3 regions of the Rhizobium sp. PP-F2F-G48 genome follow, and region 2 is predicted to be linked to each of the others. Evidence: predicted binding sites of a transcription regulator. Region 2 holds the regulator's gene; each other region holds the start of a gene.
What was found. Region 2 encodes PhoB, which activates phosphate uptake and scavenging genes when phosphate is short. Its sites were predicted from a motif close to TGTCATNNANCTGTCAT; they were not measured.
Positions count from the first base shown of each region.

Region 1 (6,839 bases), on a different contig from region 2:
CGATCCCCGAGCCGCTGCGCTTTCTCGAGCCGCGCGAGACGGAGACGCGGGTCATGCACGGGCTGGAAGAATACGGCCTCGTGCATGTGAAGCTCTACGAGGACATCGCCCAGCACGGCCATATCGCCACGACCTATGCCTATCCGGTGAAGGTCGAGGGGCGCTATGTCATGGACCCCTCGCCCATTCCGAAATTCGACAATCCCAAACTCGACCGCTCCCCCGCCCTGCAGCTCTTCGGCGCGGGACGCGAGAAGCGCATCTATGCGCTGCCGCCTTTTACCCAGGTGACGAGCCTCGATTTCGAGGATCATCCCTTCACGGTCCAGACCTTCAGCCGCCCCTGCGCGCTTTGCAACGCGACCGGCGTCTATATGGACGAGGTGGTGACCGACGACCGGGGCGGGCGGATGTTCGTCTGCTCGGACACCGACCATTGCGAGACGCGACAGGCGGAGGGCCACGCAGGCCCGGGCCTGCCGCAGCTCGGGGAGCACGCGTCGAGCGAGCAGGAGACCACGCGATGACCGATCCCATCCTCTCCGTCCGCGGGCTCGAAAAGCGCTACGGCGCCTTCGTCGGCTGCACGGACGTGTCCTTCGACGTCTGGCCGGGCGAGGTGGTCGCCATCGTCGGCGAGTCCGGCTCCGGCAAGACGACGCTGCTCAACTGCATTTCCGGCCGGCTGGAACGCTCGGCCGGCGAGATCCGCTACCGGATGCGCGACGGGCGGTTTCCGGATCTCGCCGATCTCTCGGAAGCCGAGCGCCGCTTCCTGATGCGCACCGACTGGGGCTTCGTGCACCAGAACCCGGCCGACGGGCTGCGGATGCGGGTGTCGGCCGGCGCCAATGTCGGCGAGCGGCTGATGGCGGTCGGCGAGCGTCACTATGGCGAGATCCGCCGCACGGCTGGCGACTGGCTGTCGCGCGTGGAAATCGCCGCCGAGCGGATCGACGACCAGCCGATCGCCTTTTCCGGCGGCATGCGCCAGCGCCTGCAGATCGCCCGCAACCTCGTCACCCATCCCCGGCTGATCTTCATGGACGAGCCGACCGGGGGCCTCGACGTCTCCGTGCAGGCCCGCGTGCTCGATCTCCTGCGCGGTCTCGTCACCGACCTGTCGCTCGCAGTCGTCATCGTCACCCACGATCTCGCCGTCGCGCGGCTCCTGTCGCAGCGGATGATCGTGATGAAGGGCGGGCACATCGTGGAGGCAGGGCTGACCGACCGGGTGCTGGACGATCCGCGCCACGCCTATACCCAGCTTCTCGTCGCCTCCATTCCCGAATCCTGAGCCCGCACATCATGCGCCGGAGTCCGCCGATGCCTCTCTCCTCCATCCCGCCGACCGATCCGACCATGCCGGACGGCGCGCTGCTCAGCGTGCGCGATGTCGCCAAATCCTTCGTCATGCATCTGCGCGATGGCGTCGTGCTGCCGGTCGTCGCCCATGTCCGCTTCGATCTCTTTCCCGGCGAATGCGTCGTCCTCGGCGGCCCCTCGGGCGTCGGCAAGTCGTCCATCCTGCGCATGGTCTACGGCAACTACGCCATCGACGCGGGCTCCGTCCTGGTGCGAGACCCCGAAAGCGGCGACATACGCGATCTCGGGGCCGGCGATCCGCGCCTCGTGCTTGCCATCCGGCATGACGGCATCGGCTATGTCAGCCAGTTCCTGCGCGCCGTGCCGCGCGTCTCCGCGGTGGAGATCGTTGCCGAGCCGCTGGTTTCGCGCGGCATCGACCGCACGGAAGCGCTTCTGCGCGCCCGCGACCTGCTCTCCCGGCTCAACCTGCCGGAGACGCTGCACGGACTGCCCCCCGCCACCTTCTCCGGTGGCGAGAAGCAACGCGTCAACATCGCCCGCGGCTTCATCACCGATCATCCCGTTTTGCTGCTCGACGAGCCGACCGCCTCGCTGGACGCGGAGAACCGGGACGTGGTGACCGCGATGATCGGCGAGAAGCGCGCGCGCGGCACCGCCATTCTCGGGATCTTCCACGACCAGCCGGTGCGCGAGGCCGTGGCGACCCGCACGATCGACGTGTCCGCATTCTCGGCTCGAAAGGCTGCGTGATGGCCAAGCTCTCCGAACATGTCCCGAACATCCACGAAACCGCAAAAGTGACCGACTGCCGGCTCGGTCGCTATGTCGAGATTGCCGAAAGGTCGCGCCTCGGCGAGGTCGAGCTTGGCGATTATTCTTATGTCATGGAGGACTGCGCGCTCTGGTGCGCGACCGTCGGCAAGTTCGTCAACATCGCCTCGATGGTGCGGCTCAACGCCACCAACCACCCGATGGAGCGCGCCACCCTTCACCATTTCACCTACAGGGCCGGCGACTATTTCGAGGGCGCCGAGGACGAGGCGGACTTCTTCGCCGCACGGCGGGCCCGGCGGGTGACCATCGGTCACGATGTCTGGATCGGCCATGGCGCGACGATCCTGCCGGGCGTGGCGGTCGGCAATGGCGCGGTCGTCGGCGCCGGCGCCGTGGTCTCCCGCGATGTGGCAGCCTACACGGTCGTCGGCGGCGTCCCCGCCCGGCTGATCCGCGACCGCTTCTCCCGCGAGACGGCTGACGGCATGGAGCGGCTCGCCTGGTGGGACTGGCCGCATGACAGGCTGTTCGCCGCCCTTGAGGATTTTCGCATGTTGACCGGCGAAGCGTTCATCGAGCGCTACGCCGCCTGAAACGAGGCTCCGAAACGGGGCTTTGACGCAAAAGTTTCATGTAACCGTCACGCAACCATTACCGCTTGCCGCTCACAGTCCCTCGACGTGCAGCCGGCATGAGGTCGGCTTTCGAGCTGCTGTCCGGGATCAAACCATGACCGAGATTACCCCCCTCGCGCTGTCCGTGACCAACCTTTCCAAACGCTATGGCGAAACCCGGGCGCTGAACGGGGTCAGCCTCATGCTGGAGCAGGGCGAGATGGTGGCGCTGATCGGCGCGTCCGGGTCCGGCAAGAGCACGCTCATCCGCCATATCGCCGGCCTCGAAATCGGCGACGGCGATGGCGGACGTGTCGAGATCCTGGGCGAGGTGTCGCAGGCGGGCGGGCGCATGAACCGGGAGGCTGCGCGCGGCCGGGTCGCGGTGATCTTCCAGCAGTTCAATCTCGTCGGACGCCTGTCCGTGCTGACCAACGTGCTGATCGGCCATCTCGGCCGCATCCCGCGCTGGCGGGGCACGCTCGGTCTTTTCAATGTGCCCGAGAAGGACAAGGCGCATGCAGCCCTTGCCCGCGTCGGCATTCCCCAGGTCGCAGCGCAACGCGCCTCGACGCTGTCGGGCGGCCAGCAGCAGCGCGCGGCGATCGCCCGCACGCTCGTGCAGGAAGCGCGCATCCTCATTGCCGACGAGCCGATTTCGGCGCTCGATCCCTCGGCCGCACGCCGCGTGATGGACGTGCTCGCCGACATCTCCCGCGAGGACGGCATCACCGTGCTCGTCTCGCTCCACCAGGTCGAATATGCGCGGCGCTATTGCCGCCGCACGATCGCTATGCGGGACGGCGCCATCGTCTATGACGGCCCGTCCACGGCTCTTTCCAATGATTTCCTGGCCGAACTCTACGGAGCGGCCTCGGAAGAACTCGTCCTGCCGGATGCTGCACCGAGCAGCCCGGCCGACCCCATGGCGCCCACCGGCGTCGATCCTGCCAAACGCCAGGCGGCGCTCGCCACCGTCTGATCCCGACATAACTGCCAACCGGAGACCACCATGAACGCGATCTTCAAGAGCATTGCGGCGCTTTCGCTCGCCGCCACATTCAGCCAGCAGGCGCTGGCTGCCGAGACCATCAATTTCGGCATCATCTCCACCGAGTCCCAGCAGAACCTGAAGACCAACTGGGAGCCGCTGCTGGCCGATCTGAAGACCCAGACCGGTCTCGACGTGAAGCCCTTCTTCGCCTCGGATTACGCCGGCATCATCGAGGGCATGCGCTTCAACAAGGTGCAGGTTGCCTGGTACGGCAACAAGTCGGCCATGGAAGCGGTCGATCGTGCCGATGGCGAAGTGTTCGTGCAGAGCGTCGCCAAGAACGGCGATCCGGGCTACTGGTCGGTCGTGATCGTCCCCAAGGACAGCCCGATCCAGACGATCGACGAGCTTCTGACCTGCGACAAGTCGAAGAGTTTCGGCCTCGGCGACCCGAACTCCACCTCCGGCTATCTCGTGCCCATGACCTTCGTGTTCGGCGCCCGCGGCATCGATCCGAAGACCTGCTTCAAGACGGTGACCAACGCCAACCACGAGACCAATTCCATGGCCGTCGCCATGAAACAGGTCGATGCGGCGGCCAATAACACCGAGAACATGGCCCTGATCCAGCAGAACAAGCCGGACGCCTTTGCCAATATCCGCGAAATCTGGCGCTCGCCGCTGATCCCGTCCGACCCGATCGTCTGGCGCAAGGATCTGCCGGAAGAAACGAAGACCAAGCTGCGCGACTTCTTCCTTGCCTATGGCACGGCCAATTCCAAGGGTGACGTCGCCCATGAGAAGGAGGTCCTCGCCGGCCTGAAATGGGCACCGTTCAAGGCTTCGACCGACAAGCAGCTCCTGCCGATCCGCGTGATGGAACTGTCGAAGTCGATCGCCAAGATCGAAGCCGACGCCTCGCTGTCGGCCGACGCCAAGGCCGAGAAGGTCAAGCCGCTCAACGAGCAGAAGGCCAAGTTCGAAGCCGAACTCGGCACCGCGTCCAACGGCTGATGCCCCCGACCGGAGCGGGCGGCACCGTCCGCTCCGGTTCCTTCTCGTCGCATGCCCGATCTCATGCCCTATCTCTAAAGGACGACGCCCATGACCGACGTCATCGCCTCCACCGGCGTCACGACCGCCCGCCCGCTGGCCGGCCAGGCAGGCCCCAAGCCCGTGCGGAGCATGCGCGGCTGGCTCGTCACGCTGGTTTTCGTCGGGGCGCTTGCCGCCAGCTGGGGCCCGGCCGAGATGGGACGCTGGACCTATCTCTTTTCGGACGCCGGCAACATGGCGTCCTATGCCAAGGATTTTCTGAAACCGGATTTCAAGGAGTGGGCCTCCTATCTCAACGAGATGCTCGTCACCATCCAGATCGCGCTCTGGGGCACGTTCCTTGCCGTTCTTCTCTCCATTCCCTTCGGCATCCTCTCGGCCCACAACATGGCGCCCTGGTGGGTGCTGCATCCGGTTCGCCGGCTCATGGACCTGTTTCGGGCCATCCACGAGATCGTCTTCGCCGTGCTCTTCGTCGTGGCGGTCGGCCTCGGGCCGTTCGCCGGCGTCATGGCGCTGTTCGTGCACACGACGGGCATTCTGGCCAAACTCTTCTCCGAAGCCGTCGAAGCCATCGATCCGCGCCCGGTCGAGGCGATCCGGACCACCGGCGCGTCCCGGCTGCAGCAGGTCATCTTCGGCGTCATCCCGCAGGTCCTGCCGCTCTGGATCTCGTTCTCGCTCTATCGGCTGGAATCCAACATCCGCTCCGCCACCGTGCTCGGCCTCATCGGTGCCGGCGGCATCGGACAGGTGCTGTTCGAGAGCATTCGCGGGTTCTACTATCCGCAAGCCTCCGCCATTCTCATCATCGTCGTCGCGACCGTGACGCTGATGGACATCCTGTCCCAGCAGCTGCGCAAGGTCGTCATCTGACGGAACACCGGCGCCGCGCCTATCCCTCCCCTCTCACTCGAAAAGCCGCATGCCCCGGCTTGCGGAACGGCAGACCATGACCCGCGAACAGATCTTCACCCACTGCGCCATCATCCTTCCCACCGAGATCGTCGAGGGCACCGTCCTCGTGCGCGACGGGATCATTGCCGACATCTCCAGCGGGACGACAGCGCAGGGGACGGCACACGGGATCGACCTTCAGGGCGATTACCTGATGCCCGGCTGCGTCGAGCTGCACACGGACCATCTGGAGACCCATATCCAGCCACGGCCGAAGGTGCGCTGGAACCTTGCCGCAGCGCTCCAGGCCCATGACGGGCAGATCGCCACCGCCGGTATCACCACGGTTTTCGATGCTCTGCGCGTCGGGCTCGATGGCGATACGGATCTCGGCACCGGCGACATGGCGGATATGGCGGCGATGATCTCGTCTGCCACGGCGGCGAACCGGCTGCGCGCCGAGCACTTCATCCATCTGCGTTGCGAAGTCTCGATGCCCGACGTGGTCGAGCAGTTCGATGCGATGAAACGCAACGACCGGGTTCGGCTGGCATCCCTCATGGACCACGCGCCCGGCCAGCGCCAGTTCGTGAGCCTGGAGGCCTACCGGATCTACTATCAGGGCAAGAAGAAGATTTCGGACGCGGATTTCGAGGCGTTCAGCGCGCGGCGCATCGCCCAGTCGGTGGAAAACGCCGATCGCAATCGGCTGGCGCTCGCGACACGCTGCCACGATGCCGGCATCCCGATGGCCTCGCACGACGATGCCACGGCGGCGCATGTGCGCGAGAGCGTCGATCTCGGCATTGCGCTTGCCGAATTCCCGACCACGATCGAGGCCGCGACGCTGTCCAAGGCCTCCGATCTGCAGGTGTTGATGGGCGCACCCAACGTGGTGCGGGGCGGGTCGCATTCCGGCAACGTGTCGGCGCTCGACCTTCTGGAGCGCGATGCGCTCGACATTCTCTCGTCGGATTACGTGCCGTTCAGCCTACTGCAGGCCGCCTTCCTGCTCGCCGAGCGCGGACAGACCGACCTGCCGCATGCGGTGCGCATGATCACCGCCAATCCGGCACGGGCAGCCGGCCTTGCCGATCGCGGTCGGATCGAGATCGGCCTGCGGGCCGATCTGCTGCGGGTACGGGCGGAGGCGGGTGCACCGCCGCTCGTCGCCG
Region 1 covers NZ_SLVH01000005.1:112,092-118,930, forward strand. The annotation lists gene C8J36_RS13585 (alpha-D-ribose 1-methylphosphonate 5-phosphate C-P-lyase PhnJ) at 1-527, shown strand, start outside; gene phnK (phosphonate C-P lyase system protein PhnK) at 524-1,297, shown strand; gene phnL (phosphonate C-P lyase system protein PhnL) at 1,327-2,079, shown strand; gene C8J36_RS13600 (DapH/DapD/GlmU-related protein) at 2,079-2,696, shown strand; gene phnC (phosphonate ABC transporter ATP-binding protein) at 2,833-3,699, shown strand; gene phnD (phosphonate ABC transporter substrate-binding protein) at 3,730-4,725, shown strand; gene phnE (phosphonate ABC transporter, permease protein PhnE) at 4,816-5,643, shown strand; gene C8J36_RS13620 (alpha-D-ribose 1-methylphosphonate 5-triphosphate diphosphatase) at 5,720-6,839, shown strand, end outside.
Region 1: a site for PhoB is predicted at 2,731-2,747, ahead of phnC (phosphonate ABC transporter ATP-binding protein). Genes of this name have one in related genera too.

Region 2 (6,839 bases):
TCCCTGCCCGGGCCTGGGTGTCGGTCGATGCCGAGGTATGGTGGCGGGGTTTGACGTTACGCCGTCGCGCGCTGCTTGACCGTCGTCAGCGTTTCGCTGGCGCGCTCGATGCGGGCAAGGCCTTCACGGGCTTCTTCCGCGCTGGTGATCAGCGGCGGCAGCAGACGGATGACGTTTTCCCCTGCGGGAACGGCCAGCATCCGCTCCGCCCGGATCGCCTTCAGCAATTCGGCGGAGGGCACGGCGGCCTTGATACCGAGCATGAGGCCTTCGCCGCGGATTTCCTCGATCACATCGGGGAACCGATCGGCAAGCGATGCGAGCCCCTGACGGAAGACCAGCGCGACGTCGCGCACATGCTCGAGAAAGCCGTCGCCGAGAACGACGTCGAGTACGGCATTGCCGACGGCCATGGCCAGCGGATTGCCGCCATAGGTGGACCCATGCGTGCCCGCGACCATGCCGGACGCAGCCTCTTCCGTCGCCAAGCACGCGCCGAGCGGGAAGCCGCCGCCAATGCCCTTGGCAGCTGCGAGGATATCTGGCGCGATGCCGGACCATTCATAGGCAAACAGCTTGCCGGTCCGCCCGACGCCGCACTGGACTTCATCGAAGATCAGCATCAGGCCGTGTTCGTCGCAAAGCGCGCGCAGCGCCTGCAGGAAGGCCTTGGAGGCCGGGCGAATACCACCCTCGCCCTGGATCGGCTCGATCAGGATCGCCGCAGTCTCTTCGGTGATCGCATCCTTGACGGCGTCGAGATCGGCGAAGGGCACCTGGACGAAGCCGGGTGCCTTCGGGCCGAAGCCTTCGAGATATTTTTCCTGGCCGCCGGCCGCAATCGTCGCGAGCGTGCGCCCATGGAAGGCACCTTCGAACGTGATGACGTGGAAACGCTCCGGCCGCCCCTTGGCGAACTGGTAGCGACGCGCCGTCTTGATGGCGCATTCCAGAGCTTCGGCACCGGAATTGGTGAAAAAGACCTTGTCGGCGAAGGTGTTGTCCGTCAGCCGCTTGGCAAGCTTTTCCTGGCCGGGGATCTCGTAGAGGTTCGACAGATGCCAGACCTTCTCGGCCTGGTCCTTGAGCGCTGCAACAAGATGCGGATGCGCATGGCCGAGCGAATTGACGGCCACGCCCGCGGCGAAATCGAGATAGCGCGCGCCATCTTCCGCCACCAGCCAGACACCTTCGCCGCGCTCGAAGCGCAGCGGCGCACGCATGTAGGTCTCGTAAAGCGGGGTTGCCTCGGCCATCGTGCCTATCTCCTCGTCCTGTCCGCACGCGCTTTGCGGGGAAGGTTCGATCCGTTTTCGCAGGGACCGGCAGTGCCGGCCCGAAATGAAAAATACCGCCCTGACGGCGGCGAGCGCACTATCGGTTTTTCAGGTGCCGCTGTCAACAAAAGTCCCGGAAATACGGGTCTGGCATGCGTTTTCCGGGCGCGATGCTTTCCGGCAAAAAGACCTTGCAAATATATCACGCAACGGCAGCAAGTTGGGGAAAACCCAAAAATCGATTCGGGTCGATTCCCCGGACTCTTGTCACGGAGTCACCCCGTCTCTAGGTTAGCAAGGAATTGCTAGACGCATGCGGCGGACCTAGTCACCAGAAGAGTCAAGGCGTTGCAGCTTCGGAGCCATCCGGGGCGCGGTGAGGGATTCGTCCTTCCGTATGCCTGGAATGGAGACGACAATGAACTGGACTGACGAGCGGGTAGAGAGACTGAAGAAGCTGTGGGCCGAAGGCCTGAGCGCGAGCCAGATCGCGGCGCAGCTCGGCGGCGTCAGCCGAAATGCGGTCATCGGCAAGGTTCACCGCCTGTCGCTCCCCGGCCGCGCAAAGGCAGGCGGAGCCTCGCCGAGCGCAACCCGTCCGAAGCGTCCCGTCGTCGCCGCACGCCCGGCAGCACCGGAAGCCATCGTTGCCAACGCGGCTCCCCGCGCCGTTCCCCAGCGTCCGATGGCCCGTCCTGTCAACGCGATGAACGTCATCGAAGATTCCGAAAGCGTCTTCGCGCCGGAAACCGCACTGACCGTCACCGGTAGCGGCGCCGGCGCAACGGGCAGCAATGTCGTCGTGCCGATGTCGCGCAAGCTGGTTCTGACGCAGCTCACCGACCGCACCTGCAAGTGGCCGATCGGCGACCCGATGAAGGACGAGTTTCACTTCTGCGGCAATGACTCGCCGGATAGCTCGCCCTATTGCACCTTCCACGCCAAGCTTGCCTACCAGCCCTCGGCCGAGCGCCGTCGCGCCCGATAAGGGTCCGCGTTTTCAGACAGAGCAAAAAAAGAAATCGCCTTCTTCGTTCTGCGAAGAAGGCGATTTCATTTGTCCTTACTGTCAATCTGGGAAGATCGCCGCGCGCCAGGAACGATGCGTTCCCAGCTCTAAAGATGCAAGCGTTCAGCTTTCCAGCGAGTAACCCGCGCCGCGGACGGTCCGGATGACGTCCTGCATGTTGGAAAAGTTGAGGGCCTTGCGCAGGCGACCGACATGGACGTCGACGGTCCTCTCGTCCACATAGATATCATGCCCCCAGACGCCATCGAGAAGCTGCGAGCGCGAGAAGACGCGGCCGGGCGAGGCCATGAAGAATTCGAGCAGGCGAAACTCGGTCGGGCCGAGGCGGACTTCGCGGGTCTTGCGATGGACGCGGTGCGTCTCGCGATCGAGCTCGATGTCGCCGCACTTCAACAGCGAGGACAGCACTTCGGGACGCGCGCGGCGCAGCATGGCCTTGACGCGCGCGATCAGCTCGGGCGTCGAGAACGGCTTGACGACATAATCGTCGGCGCCGGTGGCAAGGCCGCGAACCCGCTCGCTCTCTTCGCCGCGCGCCGTCAGCATGATGATCGGCAGGCGCTCGGTCTCGCTGCGCTGGCGCAGGCGCCGGCAAAGCTCGATGCCGGACACGCCGGGCAGCATCCAGTCGAGGATCAGGAGATCCGGCAGCCGTTCCTGCAAGCGGACTTCCGCCTCGTCGCCCCGGTTGATGGTATCGACGTCGAAGCCTTCGGCCTCGAGATTGTACCGCAGGAGAACGCTCAGGGCTTCTTCATCTTCGACAACGGCAATTTTCGGCTGCATTTCTGGACTCCGTAGTGTCCTCGTCGCATGACGAGGCTTTCGCCAGAACCCGAAGGCGGCGATCATCGTTGACTGTTCAGGCATGGCGGCGGGAAACCGCCCTTTCGGCCGCCGATCCCTCAACCGAGGCATCGACCGCGTTCAAGACCGGAGACGATGGGCGCAGGAGCGTTTCCCTCCTGCGCCGTTCGCTCAGGTGGCGAGTGCGCCGACGGTGTTCGACGAGTCGTCTTTCGGGCGTTCGCCGAGCGGCTGCGCGCCGGTCGTCATGTAGTAGATCGTCTCGGCGATGTTGGTCGCGTGGTCGCCGATGCGTTCGATGTTCTTGGCGCAGAACAGGAGATGCGTGCAGGGCGTGATGTTGCGCGGATCTTCCATCATATAGGTCAGGAGTTCGCGGAACAGCGAGGTGTAGATCGCGTCGATCTCGCCGTCACGCTCGCGGATGGCCTTGGCCTTTTCGGCCGAACGGGAGGCGTAGACATCCAGCACTTCCTTCAGCTGCATCAACGTCAGCTCGGCCAGATGCTCGATCCCGCGGGACAGCTGGCGCGGCAGGCTGGCGCTGGACACGGCGATAACGCGCTTGGCCGTGTTCTTGCCAAGGTCGCCCACGCGCTCGAGATCGGCCGCGATGCGGATCGATCCCATGATCTCGCGCAGGTCGGCCGCCATCGGCTGACGCTTGGCGATCGTCACGATCGCCTTTTCGCCGATCTGGCGTTCGGCATCGTCGAGCACGACATCGTCGGAAATGACCTTCTGGGCGAGACCCAGATCGGCGTTGACGAGGGCGCGTACGGATTCCGCGACCATCTGCTCGGCAAGGCCACCCATCTCGGAGATGCGGCGGCTGAGATATTTCAGGTCTTCGTCATAGACGGATACGATATGGGTTGCCATGGATCCTGTCCTTGGAGTTCGGTCACGGGCGCTTCGCTGTCGGTCGGGCGACCGATCAGCCGAAGCGTCCCATGATGTAATCCTGGGTGCGCTGGTCATCCGGATTGGTGAACATCTTGTCGGTATCGTTCTCCTCGACGAGATTGCCGAGGTGGAACATGGCGGTGCGCTGCGAAACGCGGGCGGCCTGCTGCATGGAGTGCGTGACGATCACGATCGTGTAGTTGGCGCGCAGTTCGTGGATCAGTTCCTCGACCTTGGCAGTGGCGATCGGATCGAGCGCCGAGCAAGGCTCGTCCATGAGGATGACCTCGGGGCTGACGGCAACGGCGCGTGCGATGCAGAGACGCTGCTGCTGGCCGCCAGAGAGGCCGGTGCCGGATTCGTGCAGGCGATCCTTCACCTCGTTCCAGAGGCCGGCCTTCTGCAGGCTCTGCTCGACGATGGCGTCGAGTTCGGCCTTGCTGCGGGCCAGACCGTGGATCTTCGGCCCGTAGGTCACGTTCTCATAGATCGACTTCGGGAACGGGTTCGGCTTCTGGAAGACCATGCCGACGCGGGCGCGAAGTTCGACGACGTCGATCGAGGGATCGTAGATATCGCCGTCATCGAGCGTGATCTTGCCGGTCACCCGGCAGTGATCGATCGTGTCGTTCATGCGGTTGAGCGTCCGCAGGAAGGTCGACTTGCCGCAGCCGGACGGGCCGATCAGGGCCGTGACCGTGTTCTCGCGGATGTTGAGGTTCACGTCGAACAGCGCGCGCTTTTCGCCGTAGTAGACCGACACATCCTTGCCGATCATCTTGTGAGGGACAGCATTCATCTTCTGATCGACCGCCTTTTCGAGAGTCGCTTCTGACATCATGTTCATAATTCTCTACCTCACTACCAGCGTCGTTCAAAGCGGCGCCGCAACAGGATTGCGCCCAGGTTCATGACCACCAGGAAAATCAGGAGCACGATGATCGCGCCGGAGGTCCGTTCGACAAATGCACGTTCGGCTTCGTTGGCCCACATGTAGATCTGGACCGGCAAAGCCGTCGAAGGTTCGAGCGGCGAGCCCGGGAAATCGACCACGAAGGCCACCATGCCGATGAGCAGCAGCGGTGCGGTCTCGCCGAGCGCATGCGCAAGGCCGATGATGGTGCCCGTGAGGATACCCGGCATGGCAAGCGGCAGGACATGGTGGAAGATGGTCTGCATCTTCGAGGCACCGAGGCCCAGGGCTGCGGCCCGGATGGACGGCGGCACCGCCTTCAGCGCGGCACGCGTGGCGATGATGATGGTGGGCAGCGTCATCAGCGTGAGGACGAGGCCACCGACGAGAGCCGCCGAGCGCGGCATGCCGGCGAAGTTGATGAAGATCGACAGGCCGAGCAGACCGTAGACGATGGAAGGAACGGCCGCGAGGTTGTTGATGTTGACCTCGATGAGGTCGGTCAGCTTGTTCTTCGGCGCGAACTCTTCGAGATAGATCGAGGCGGAGACCCCGATCGGCAGCGCGAGCGCCAGAACGATCAGCATCATGTAGAGCGAGCCGAGCGCTGCGACGCCGATGCCGGCGGCTTCCGGCCGCGACGAGGCGCCCGAGGTGAAGAGGCCCGTGTTGAAGGACTTCGTCATCGCCCCGTCCTGCGCGAGCGTCTGCATCCAGGCGAGCTGCTTGTCCTTTACCTTACGGTTGGCCTCATCGACCGTCACGTCGATCTGGCCCTTGTTGGCCGAGTCGATATTGCCTTCGGCGAGCAGCGCCACCGGCACCGTCTGGCCGATGATGGCCGGATTGGCGACGACGACGTCGCGGAGCTGCGTGCGGGCGCTGGCCGAGACCATATCGGTCGCCAGCTTGACGTCGGCGCGGTTGTTGGGATCGATGCCCAGCTTCTGCACGAGCGCATCGCGCACCAGCAGTGGATAGTTCGCCGTCATCAGCTTGGCGGGGTTGGTCGCCCGTTCGTTCTTCGGATCGATGACCTTTTCGCTGAACGTGATCGGCAGGACGATCTCGGTCTGCAGGAAGGCGGTATAGCCCTTGGAGACGACGGTCCAGAGGAGGAGGCCGAGAAAGAAGATGCCGATGGAGATCGCCCCGATGCCATAGGCCCGGAAGCGGCGTTCTGCGGCGTAGCGGCGCTTGATGCCGATATCGCGACGGCTGACGGCGGGACGCGGCGATGAACCGGCGAGAGATGTGGTCATGTCGGTCATTCGTACTGTTCCCGGTATTTGCGCACGATGTAGAGCGCGTAAATGTTGAGGCAGAGCGTGATGGCGAACAGCGTGATGCCGAGCGCGAAGGCGACGAGGGTCTGCGGAGAGGTGAACTCCAGGTCGCCCGTCAGCTGGTTGACGATCTTCACCGTGACCGTGGTCATCGGCTCGAAGGGATTGAGCTGCATGCGCGCCGCCACGCCCGCTGCGAGCACCACGATCATCGTCTCGCCCACGGCGCGGGAGGCCGTCAAGAGAAGGGCGCCGACGATGCCGGGAAGAGCGGCAGGCAGGACGACGCGCTTGATGGTTTCCGATCGCGTGGCGCCCAGCCCGAGCGATCCGTCCCGCAACGACCGGGGCACCTGCGTGATGATGTCGTCGGACAGAGAGGACACGAAGGGGATCAACATGATGCCCATCACGATGCCGGCCGTGAGAACGCTCTGTGCCTGGATGAAGCTCTGATAGTTGCCGGTGACGAGGCCGTTCAACTGGCCCGAGATATCCCGCAGGAAAGGACCGACCGTGACGAGGGCGAAGAAGCCGTAGACGATGGTCGGGATGCCGGCGAGAATCTCCAGCAGGGGCTTGGCGACCGACCGCACGGTGTTGTTGGCGTATTCCGCCAT
Region 2 covers NZ_SLVH01000003.1:575,236-582,074, forward strand. The annotation lists gene C8J36_RS10715 (aspartate aminotransferase family protein) at 57-1,256, opposite strand; gene C8J36_RS10720 (GcrA family cell cycle regulator) at 1,696-2,265, shown strand; gene phoB (phosphate regulon transcriptional regulator PhoB) at 2,410-3,093, opposite strand; gene phoU (phosphate signaling complex protein PhoU) at 3,286-3,996, opposite strand; gene pstB (phosphate ABC transporter ATP-binding protein PstB) at 4,052-4,867, opposite strand; gene pstA (phosphate ABC transporter permease PstA) at 4,882-6,204, opposite strand; gene pstC (phosphate ABC transporter permease subunit PstC) at 6,201-6,839, opposite strand, start outside.

Region 3 (6,839 bases), on a different contig from region 2:
TATTCGCTGGTCTTGACCATCGCGCGGTTGCCGGCTGCGAGAACGCCGGCCATAGGCGTCATGATGAGGTTGATCGGAAAATTCCAGGGCGCGATGATCCCGACGACACCCTTCGGCTGATACTCGACCTGTGCCCGCGCGCCGAGGAGTGAGAGCGGAAACTGCAAGGGCCGCCGCTCCGGCTTCGACCATGCGTGCAGGTTTTTTGCGGCGTGGTCGAGCGCACCGATCGAGACGGCGATATCGGTCAGCATGGATTGCTCGACGCTGCGATGCCCGAAATCCTCCGAGAGTGCTGCGCAGAAGGTTTTGGCATTGTCTCGGATCATCGATGCCGCGCGCCTCAGTCGATCGACGCGAAGAGCGACCGGCTCCGGCAGGGCCGTCAGGAAGGCGCGGCGTTGTTTGGCGAGAAGGGCGTCGAGATCGGTCATGGCTGACTCTATCGGTTCACGGAGCGCAGGATCAAGTCGGCGGCCCGTTCGCCGATCATGGCACTCGGCGCTTGGGTGTTGCCGCTGACGAGTGTCGGCATGATCGAAGCGTCGGCGATACGCAGGCCCGAGACGCCGCGGACGCGCAGCTCCGGATCGACAACGGACGCCGGATCGCTGCCCATCCGGCAGGTGCCGACAGGGTGGTAGATCGTATCGGCGTGGTTGCGGATGCTTGCCTCGATCGCTGCATCGTCCTGCGGATCGAGCGCACGGAACGGGCGACCCCTGTGTTGCTCGAAAGCCGGTTGCCGGAGGATATGCTCGGCGATGCGCACGCCCTCGATCAGCGTCTGAAGGTCGCCGGCATCGGAGAGATAGCGCGGATCGATGAGGAGCGGGCTCGTCGGATCGGCATTGGCCAGCGTTACGGTGCCCCGGCTGGCGGGACGGAGAACGCAGACGTGAAGCGAGATGCCTGTCTTGAGCAGGATGCGGCGCGCATGATCGTCCACCAAACCGATGGTGAAATGAAACTGAAGATCCGGACGATCCACCAGGGGCGAGGATCGCACGAACCCGCCCGCTTCTGCAAAGTTGCTGGAGAGGCTTCCCCGCCGTCTCCGCAGGAACGGCAGGATGCCGCGCACCAGCGGAACCGATCCGAGAGGCGTCGTTCCGATTGCTCCGCCGCCGCGGATGAGCCTGCTGCTGATATGGTCGAGATGATCCTGCAGGTTGGCACCCACCTGCGCCCGGTCGGAGATGACGGCGATCCCATGCCGGCGCAGATCTTCCGCCGGGCCGACGCCGGAGAGCATGAGAAGTTGCGGCGTACCGAAGGCGCCGCCGGCCAGCACGATTTCGCCGCGTGCGGTGATGGTGCGGGTTCGTCCGCCGTGCCGGACCTCCACTCCGGTGGCCCTGTTCTGCTGGAAGGTCAGGCGCAGGGCCTGCGTTTCGGACAGCACAGCGAGGTTCGGGCCGCGCCGCGTGTGGATATAGGCCCGGCCGGCATCGAAGCGGCGGCCGTCTTTCTGGAACAGCTGGTATGCACCGAAGCCCTCCTGGGTCGGCCCGTTGAAGTCGCTGTTCAGCGGATAGCCCGCCTGTTCTGCCGCGGTGATGAAATCGCCGGTCAGCGCGACATCCGTCCACAGGTCGTCTACGTGCAGAGGTCCGCCTTTTCCGTGAAAGGCGTCCGCTCCGCGGGTATTGTCCTCCCCGCGCAGAAAAAGCGGCAGGACATCGCGCCAGCCCCAGCCGATGCATCCCTGGGCCGCCCAGCCATCGTAGTCTTCCGCCTGCCCGCGCATGTAGATCATCGCATTGATGAGGCTGCTGCCCCCGACGCCGCGGCCACGCGGCTGGAAGCCGCGCCGACCGTTGAGCTCCGGCTGCGGAACAGTCTCATAGGCATAATTGTGGCGATTGCGACGGCCGACGAGGCCACTGATGCCGGCCGGGATGGAGACCAGCATGTTGCCCGTTGCCGGCCCCGTCTCGACCAGTGCGATCCGCCAGTCGGGCCGGGCCTCCGAGATCCGCGCCGCCGTCGCGCAGCCTCCGGGGCCCGCGCCGATCACGATGATGTCGAAAACATCCGCGCTCATGCCGCGCGCCGCAGGATTTCGACCCGGCAATGTCTCCTCGGACGGGAGAACCGGATGGCGTCTACCATCGGCAGCGACGGTTTCAGATTGTCGGCAGCGGCGCTCCACCGCCAACCCTGCTCACGGCGTGCGACCGCCAGGGCTCGGCGCCATGTCGCAGATCGCACCTCGCCTGCGGGCGTCATGGTCACGTGGATCCTCCCTCCCATCGCGGCCTCCCATTCCGGATCGCTGTTTTAGCGATGCCGGAACGGTGGGCGCTCGCCGCCCGTCTGTCAAGCGCTTGTCTCGCGGCGGAAGCAAGGCATGCGCATCGGCACGGCGGGGCCCGCCGAACCTGCCATGGCGCACGGGTCGCTGACGTGTGGGAAAGAATGGAAAGCCGATCGGTTCTCAGCAGAATCCGTTGAGCTTCAGGATCTTGTGAGCCTCGATCGTCGCCTGAAGGTCGGTCTCCGACGAGCGATTTCCGGCGTTTGCATCGGGGTGATGGAGCTTGATCCGCTCCTTGTAGCGCCGGTTGATCTGATCCGCCGTGGCATCGTGCGGCAGGCCGAGTGTTTCGAAGGCCTTCGCTTCGAGCACTTTCAGTTTCCGCGCCTGTGCCTCCCGCTTCTGCATCAGGCGTTCGGCCGCACTCTTCCGGGCGTTCAGGGACTTTGCCGAACCCGAGCGCACGGTAAACGGCATCGGCAGTTCGGTTGCTTCCTGGATCGGCTTGCCAAAGCTTGGCCGCGCGCCGCTGATCGCGTCGCGCTGGTAGCGCGCAACAACCGGGTCGGAGAGATCCGGTGAGAAGTTGTAGCCCTTGTTGTATTCCTTGATGTGGTCGAGGCAGAACATCAGGAACAGGCCTTCGCCGCCGAGACCGACCGGTGCGCGATGCGTCCCGGTCTTCTCGCACCCCTGCCATTGACACTGCGGCCCCGTGGGCGCCTCAGAGGCTTTGGACTTCTTCTTGGCCGACTTGAGGCCGACGAAAATTCGTGAATCAGACATGCAGGGCTTATGCGATCAGACGCGCGATCCCGCAAGACCGCTTTGTGGGGTCACGATCATTCTCTGGCGGTTCAGCACTTCACAATGTCGCGCGGCGCGGGTCGATCTTTCAGGCCTTGTGCTTTGCGAAGAGCGGTGCGGCGGCCGAAACCAGTAGGACGACGATGCCGCCAAGGATCGCGCCGAAAACCGCTTGCACCAGCGTTGCCGCCAGCCAATGGACGACGTCGGGCAGGACGGGAACGACCGTCTGCGCAAACGCAGCGGTTGCCTCGACGATATGTTCCGGCTGCGCGATGCCGAATTCGGCAAGGCCATGAATGACGATGCTCCCGCCGACCCAGAGCATGGCGGCGGTTCCCACGATCGCGAGGATCTGCAGAAAGACCGGAACGCCCTTGACGAGGCCGTGCCCGACGGACCTGCCGATCCCGCCGCCCGTCGCGACCAGATGCAGGCCGATATCGTCGGCTTTGACGATGAAGGCCACGACACCGTAGACGGCGACCGTGATCAGGATGCCGACGGCGGCCAGCACCGCAATCTGCGTCACGAGGTTCGAGGCGGAGACGCCGGCAAGCGTCAGCGCCATGATTTCTGCCGAAAGAATGAAGTCCGTCCGGATGGCGCCGGAGACCTTCTGCTCTTCGAGCGTCGCCGGATCGACGGTCGAGGCCGCGGTCGCGTCGGCATGGCCGTGTCCCGACAGCGCGGAATCGATTTTTTCTGCGCCCTCGAAACAGAGATAGGTGCCGCCGATCATCAGCAGCGGGGTGATCAGCCACGGCGCGAAGCTGCCCATGAGCAGGCAGGCGGGCAGCAGGAAGACGAGCTTGTTGCGCAAGGAGCCCTTGGCGATCCGCCAGATGATCGGCAGTTCCCGGCTCGGCGACAGTCCGACCACATAGGTCGGTGTTACCGCGGTATCGTCGATGACGACGCCTGCGGCCTTGATGCTGGCCTTCGCGGTCTGCGCCCCGACATCGTCGAGAGAGGCGGCCGCAAGCTTTGCGATGGCCGCGATGTCATCCAGTAGCGCTATCAAGCCTGTCGCCAACGCAACGTCCTTTCCCGTCCGATGCCGGACCCGGACCCGGGAACATGCTGGCATCGCAATGCAATTGCTGTTTCGATCGGTGTGCAGCGTTATTGTCTGCGCACGCAGACAGGGCCGCAAGACGGCTTTCGAGTCAACGTCCAAGTCTCTGCATTCGAACGATGATCCGCAAAAATCGGGACAATGCGGTCTTGCATCGTCGGCCATGAGACGATCGTCATTCTGCTGACACAGGAAAGGCTGTAACGTCCCGCACTGCTTGACCTTATCCTTTCCGGAGCCTCCATGAACATCAACGACCCGGCCCAGCTCGCACGTATCAAGGCGGAAATCATCGACAGTTTCGACGAAGAGCTGGAAATGCAGATGGAAGAGGATCGCCTGGACGATCTTCTTGACGATGGCGTGGAGCCGACGGCCGAGCAGCTGCTCGATCGCAAGGTCTATTTCCGAGAACTGTTCCGCCTTCAGCATGAGCTCGTGCGTCTGCAGGATTGGGTCCAGCACAAGAAGCTGAAGGTCGTCGTGCTGTTCGAGGGACGCGATTCCGCCGGCAAGGGCGGGGCCATCAAGCGCGTGACGCAGAGGCTGAACCCGCGCGTCTGCCGCGTGGTCGCGCTGCCGGCACCGTCGGAGCGCGAGCGTCACCAGTGGTATTTCCAGCGATACGTGCAGCATCTGCCGACCGCCGGCGAGATCGTGCTGTTCGACCGCAGCTGGTACAACCGGGCCGGCGTGGAGCGCGTGATGGGCTTCTGCACGCCCGACGAGCTGGAGGAGTTCTTCCAGTCCGTTCCCCAGTTCGAGACCATGCTCGTGCGCTCAGGCATCATCCTCATCAAATACTGGTTCTCGATCACCGACGAGGAGCAGGCCTTCCGCTTCAACATGCGGATCCGCGATCCCCTGAAGCAGTGGAAGCTGTCTCCGATGGACCTGGAGAGCCGCATCCACTGGGAGGCCTACACCAAGGCCAAGGAGGATATGCTGGAGCGGACGCATCGCCCGGAATCCCCCTGGTGGGTGGTGGATGCCGTCGACAAGCGCAAGGCGCGCCTAAACTGCATTTCGCATCTCCTGCAGCAGATCCCCTACGAGGACGTGCCGAAGATGTCGATCGAGCTGCCGGATCGCACCCGCAATGCCGATTACTACCGCAAGCCCGTGCCGACGGACATGTACGTGCCGGACGAATATGGCGGCGCGACGGGCACGGACATGGCTCGGAAGAGCGGTCGCTAGGCTTCAGGCAACAAGCCGCCCGGCTATTCCTGAAGGCTATTCCTTGAAGGCTTTTTCGAGGAAGGCGATCAGCGAGGGCCTCCAGACGTCCATTTCGTGCTGGAGGTCCTTGTACTCGTGATACGCGTGGGTGATCTTCTTTTCGTCCAGTTTCGCCTTCAGCCCGGCAATGTCCTTGCCTGTCACCATGTCTTTCGACCCCACGGTCACGGTGAAGTTGCGAAGCGCCTTGTTGATCGTGTCCGGCGCGTTCAGCGCCGCATCGACCGCCGTGTTGGGCACCGTGGTGGTGGAGACACCGCTGAAGGTCGCGACCCAGCCAAAGGTGCCGAGATGCGATAGCCCGGAGACCAGGGCCTGATAGCCGCCCTGCGAGAGGCCGGCGACGGCGCGCCCGTCGGCATCCGTGCGCACGCGGTAGGTTTTCTCCATATAGGGAATGAGATCCGTGATCAGCTCGCGGTCGATCGCGTCCGCGTTGATCGGATAGAAGTCCTTGCGGCGCTGGGCCGCCGGAAAATTCTCGGCGATCGCTTCGGGTATGTCGGCTTCTGTATCCGGGATGACCACGATCATCGGCCGGATCTTCGGTTCCGCCAGCAGATTGTCGAGAATCTGGGGCGCGCGTCCCTGTGTGACCCAGGAGTCCACCGTGTCTCCGAAGCCGTGATAGAGGTAGACGACGGGCAGGGGCTCGGACGCATCGGTGTAGCCCGGTGGCGTGTAGACATGCATCTGGCGCTGCGATTTCAGGGCCTTCGACGACACGGTCACCAGGCGTAGATCGCCATGCGGTACGTCGCGCGTGTCGAGAATGCTGCCTGGCACGAGAACGAGGCTTGTGTTCACCTGCCTCTGCGGTTTCGGCTGGTTTGTACCGGTGTCGATGCTGCGGAAACCGTCGACGTCGAAATAATACTCGTAAAGGTTCGGCGCGAGACGGTCGCTCTTGGCTGTCCAGACGCCGTTCTCGCTCCAAGTCATCGTCATCGGGTCACGCTGCCCGAGGACGACGGAAACCGATTTCGCGGCCGGGGCGAAGAGGCGGAAGGTGATCGACCCGTCCGCCTCGACCGAGGTGACGAACGCCTTCAGCGGCTTGTCTGCCGGCGGAGAGGCGGGGCCTGCTGGCGCAGGCGCTTGAGGTTCCGCTGCCAACGCTGGCGCGCTGATGATCATGGCCGCAGCGCAACCTGCCGCAACAAAGCCCGGCAATAGCTTGAACATGATGATCTCCTCCGCATCGCATCAACCTCATCCCACAGGAAACCTACATCCGTGCGGCCTGTTTTCAACGGCCGTTCCGCAGGTTTCGATCGGGTGCCCTTCGTCCGAGACATCGAAGCGTGTCGAACGAGGGGCGATGCGATGGGCGGGCGAAAGGCTCGCCGCTATCCCTCCGTCACCTCCGGCCAAAATGCGGCGGTGGCCTCCAGAAGTGCTGCGGTGCCTGCCGCGATCCAGGGAATGTCGGCCTCGCCGTCCGGGCCGGTG
Region 3 covers NZ_SLVH01000009.1:104,519-111,357, reverse strand. The annotation lists gene C8J36_RS19185 (coniferyl aldehyde dehydrogenase) at 1-434, opposite strand, end outside; gene C8J36_RS19180 (GMC family oxidoreductase N-terminal domain-containing protein) at 443-2,047, opposite strand; gene C8J36_RS19175 (J domain-containing protein) at 2,441-3,046, opposite strand; gene C8J36_RS19170 (DUF808 domain-containing protein) at 3,156-4,103, opposite strand; gene ppk2 (polyphosphate kinase 2) at 4,389-5,345, shown strand; gene C8J36_RS19160 (alpha/beta hydrolase-fold protein) at 5,382-6,572, opposite strand; gene C8J36_RS19155 (inositol monophosphatase family protein) at 6,737-6,839, opposite strand, start outside.
Region 3: a site for PhoB is predicted at 4,319-4,335, ahead of ppk2 (polyphosphate kinase 2). Genes of this name have one in related genera too.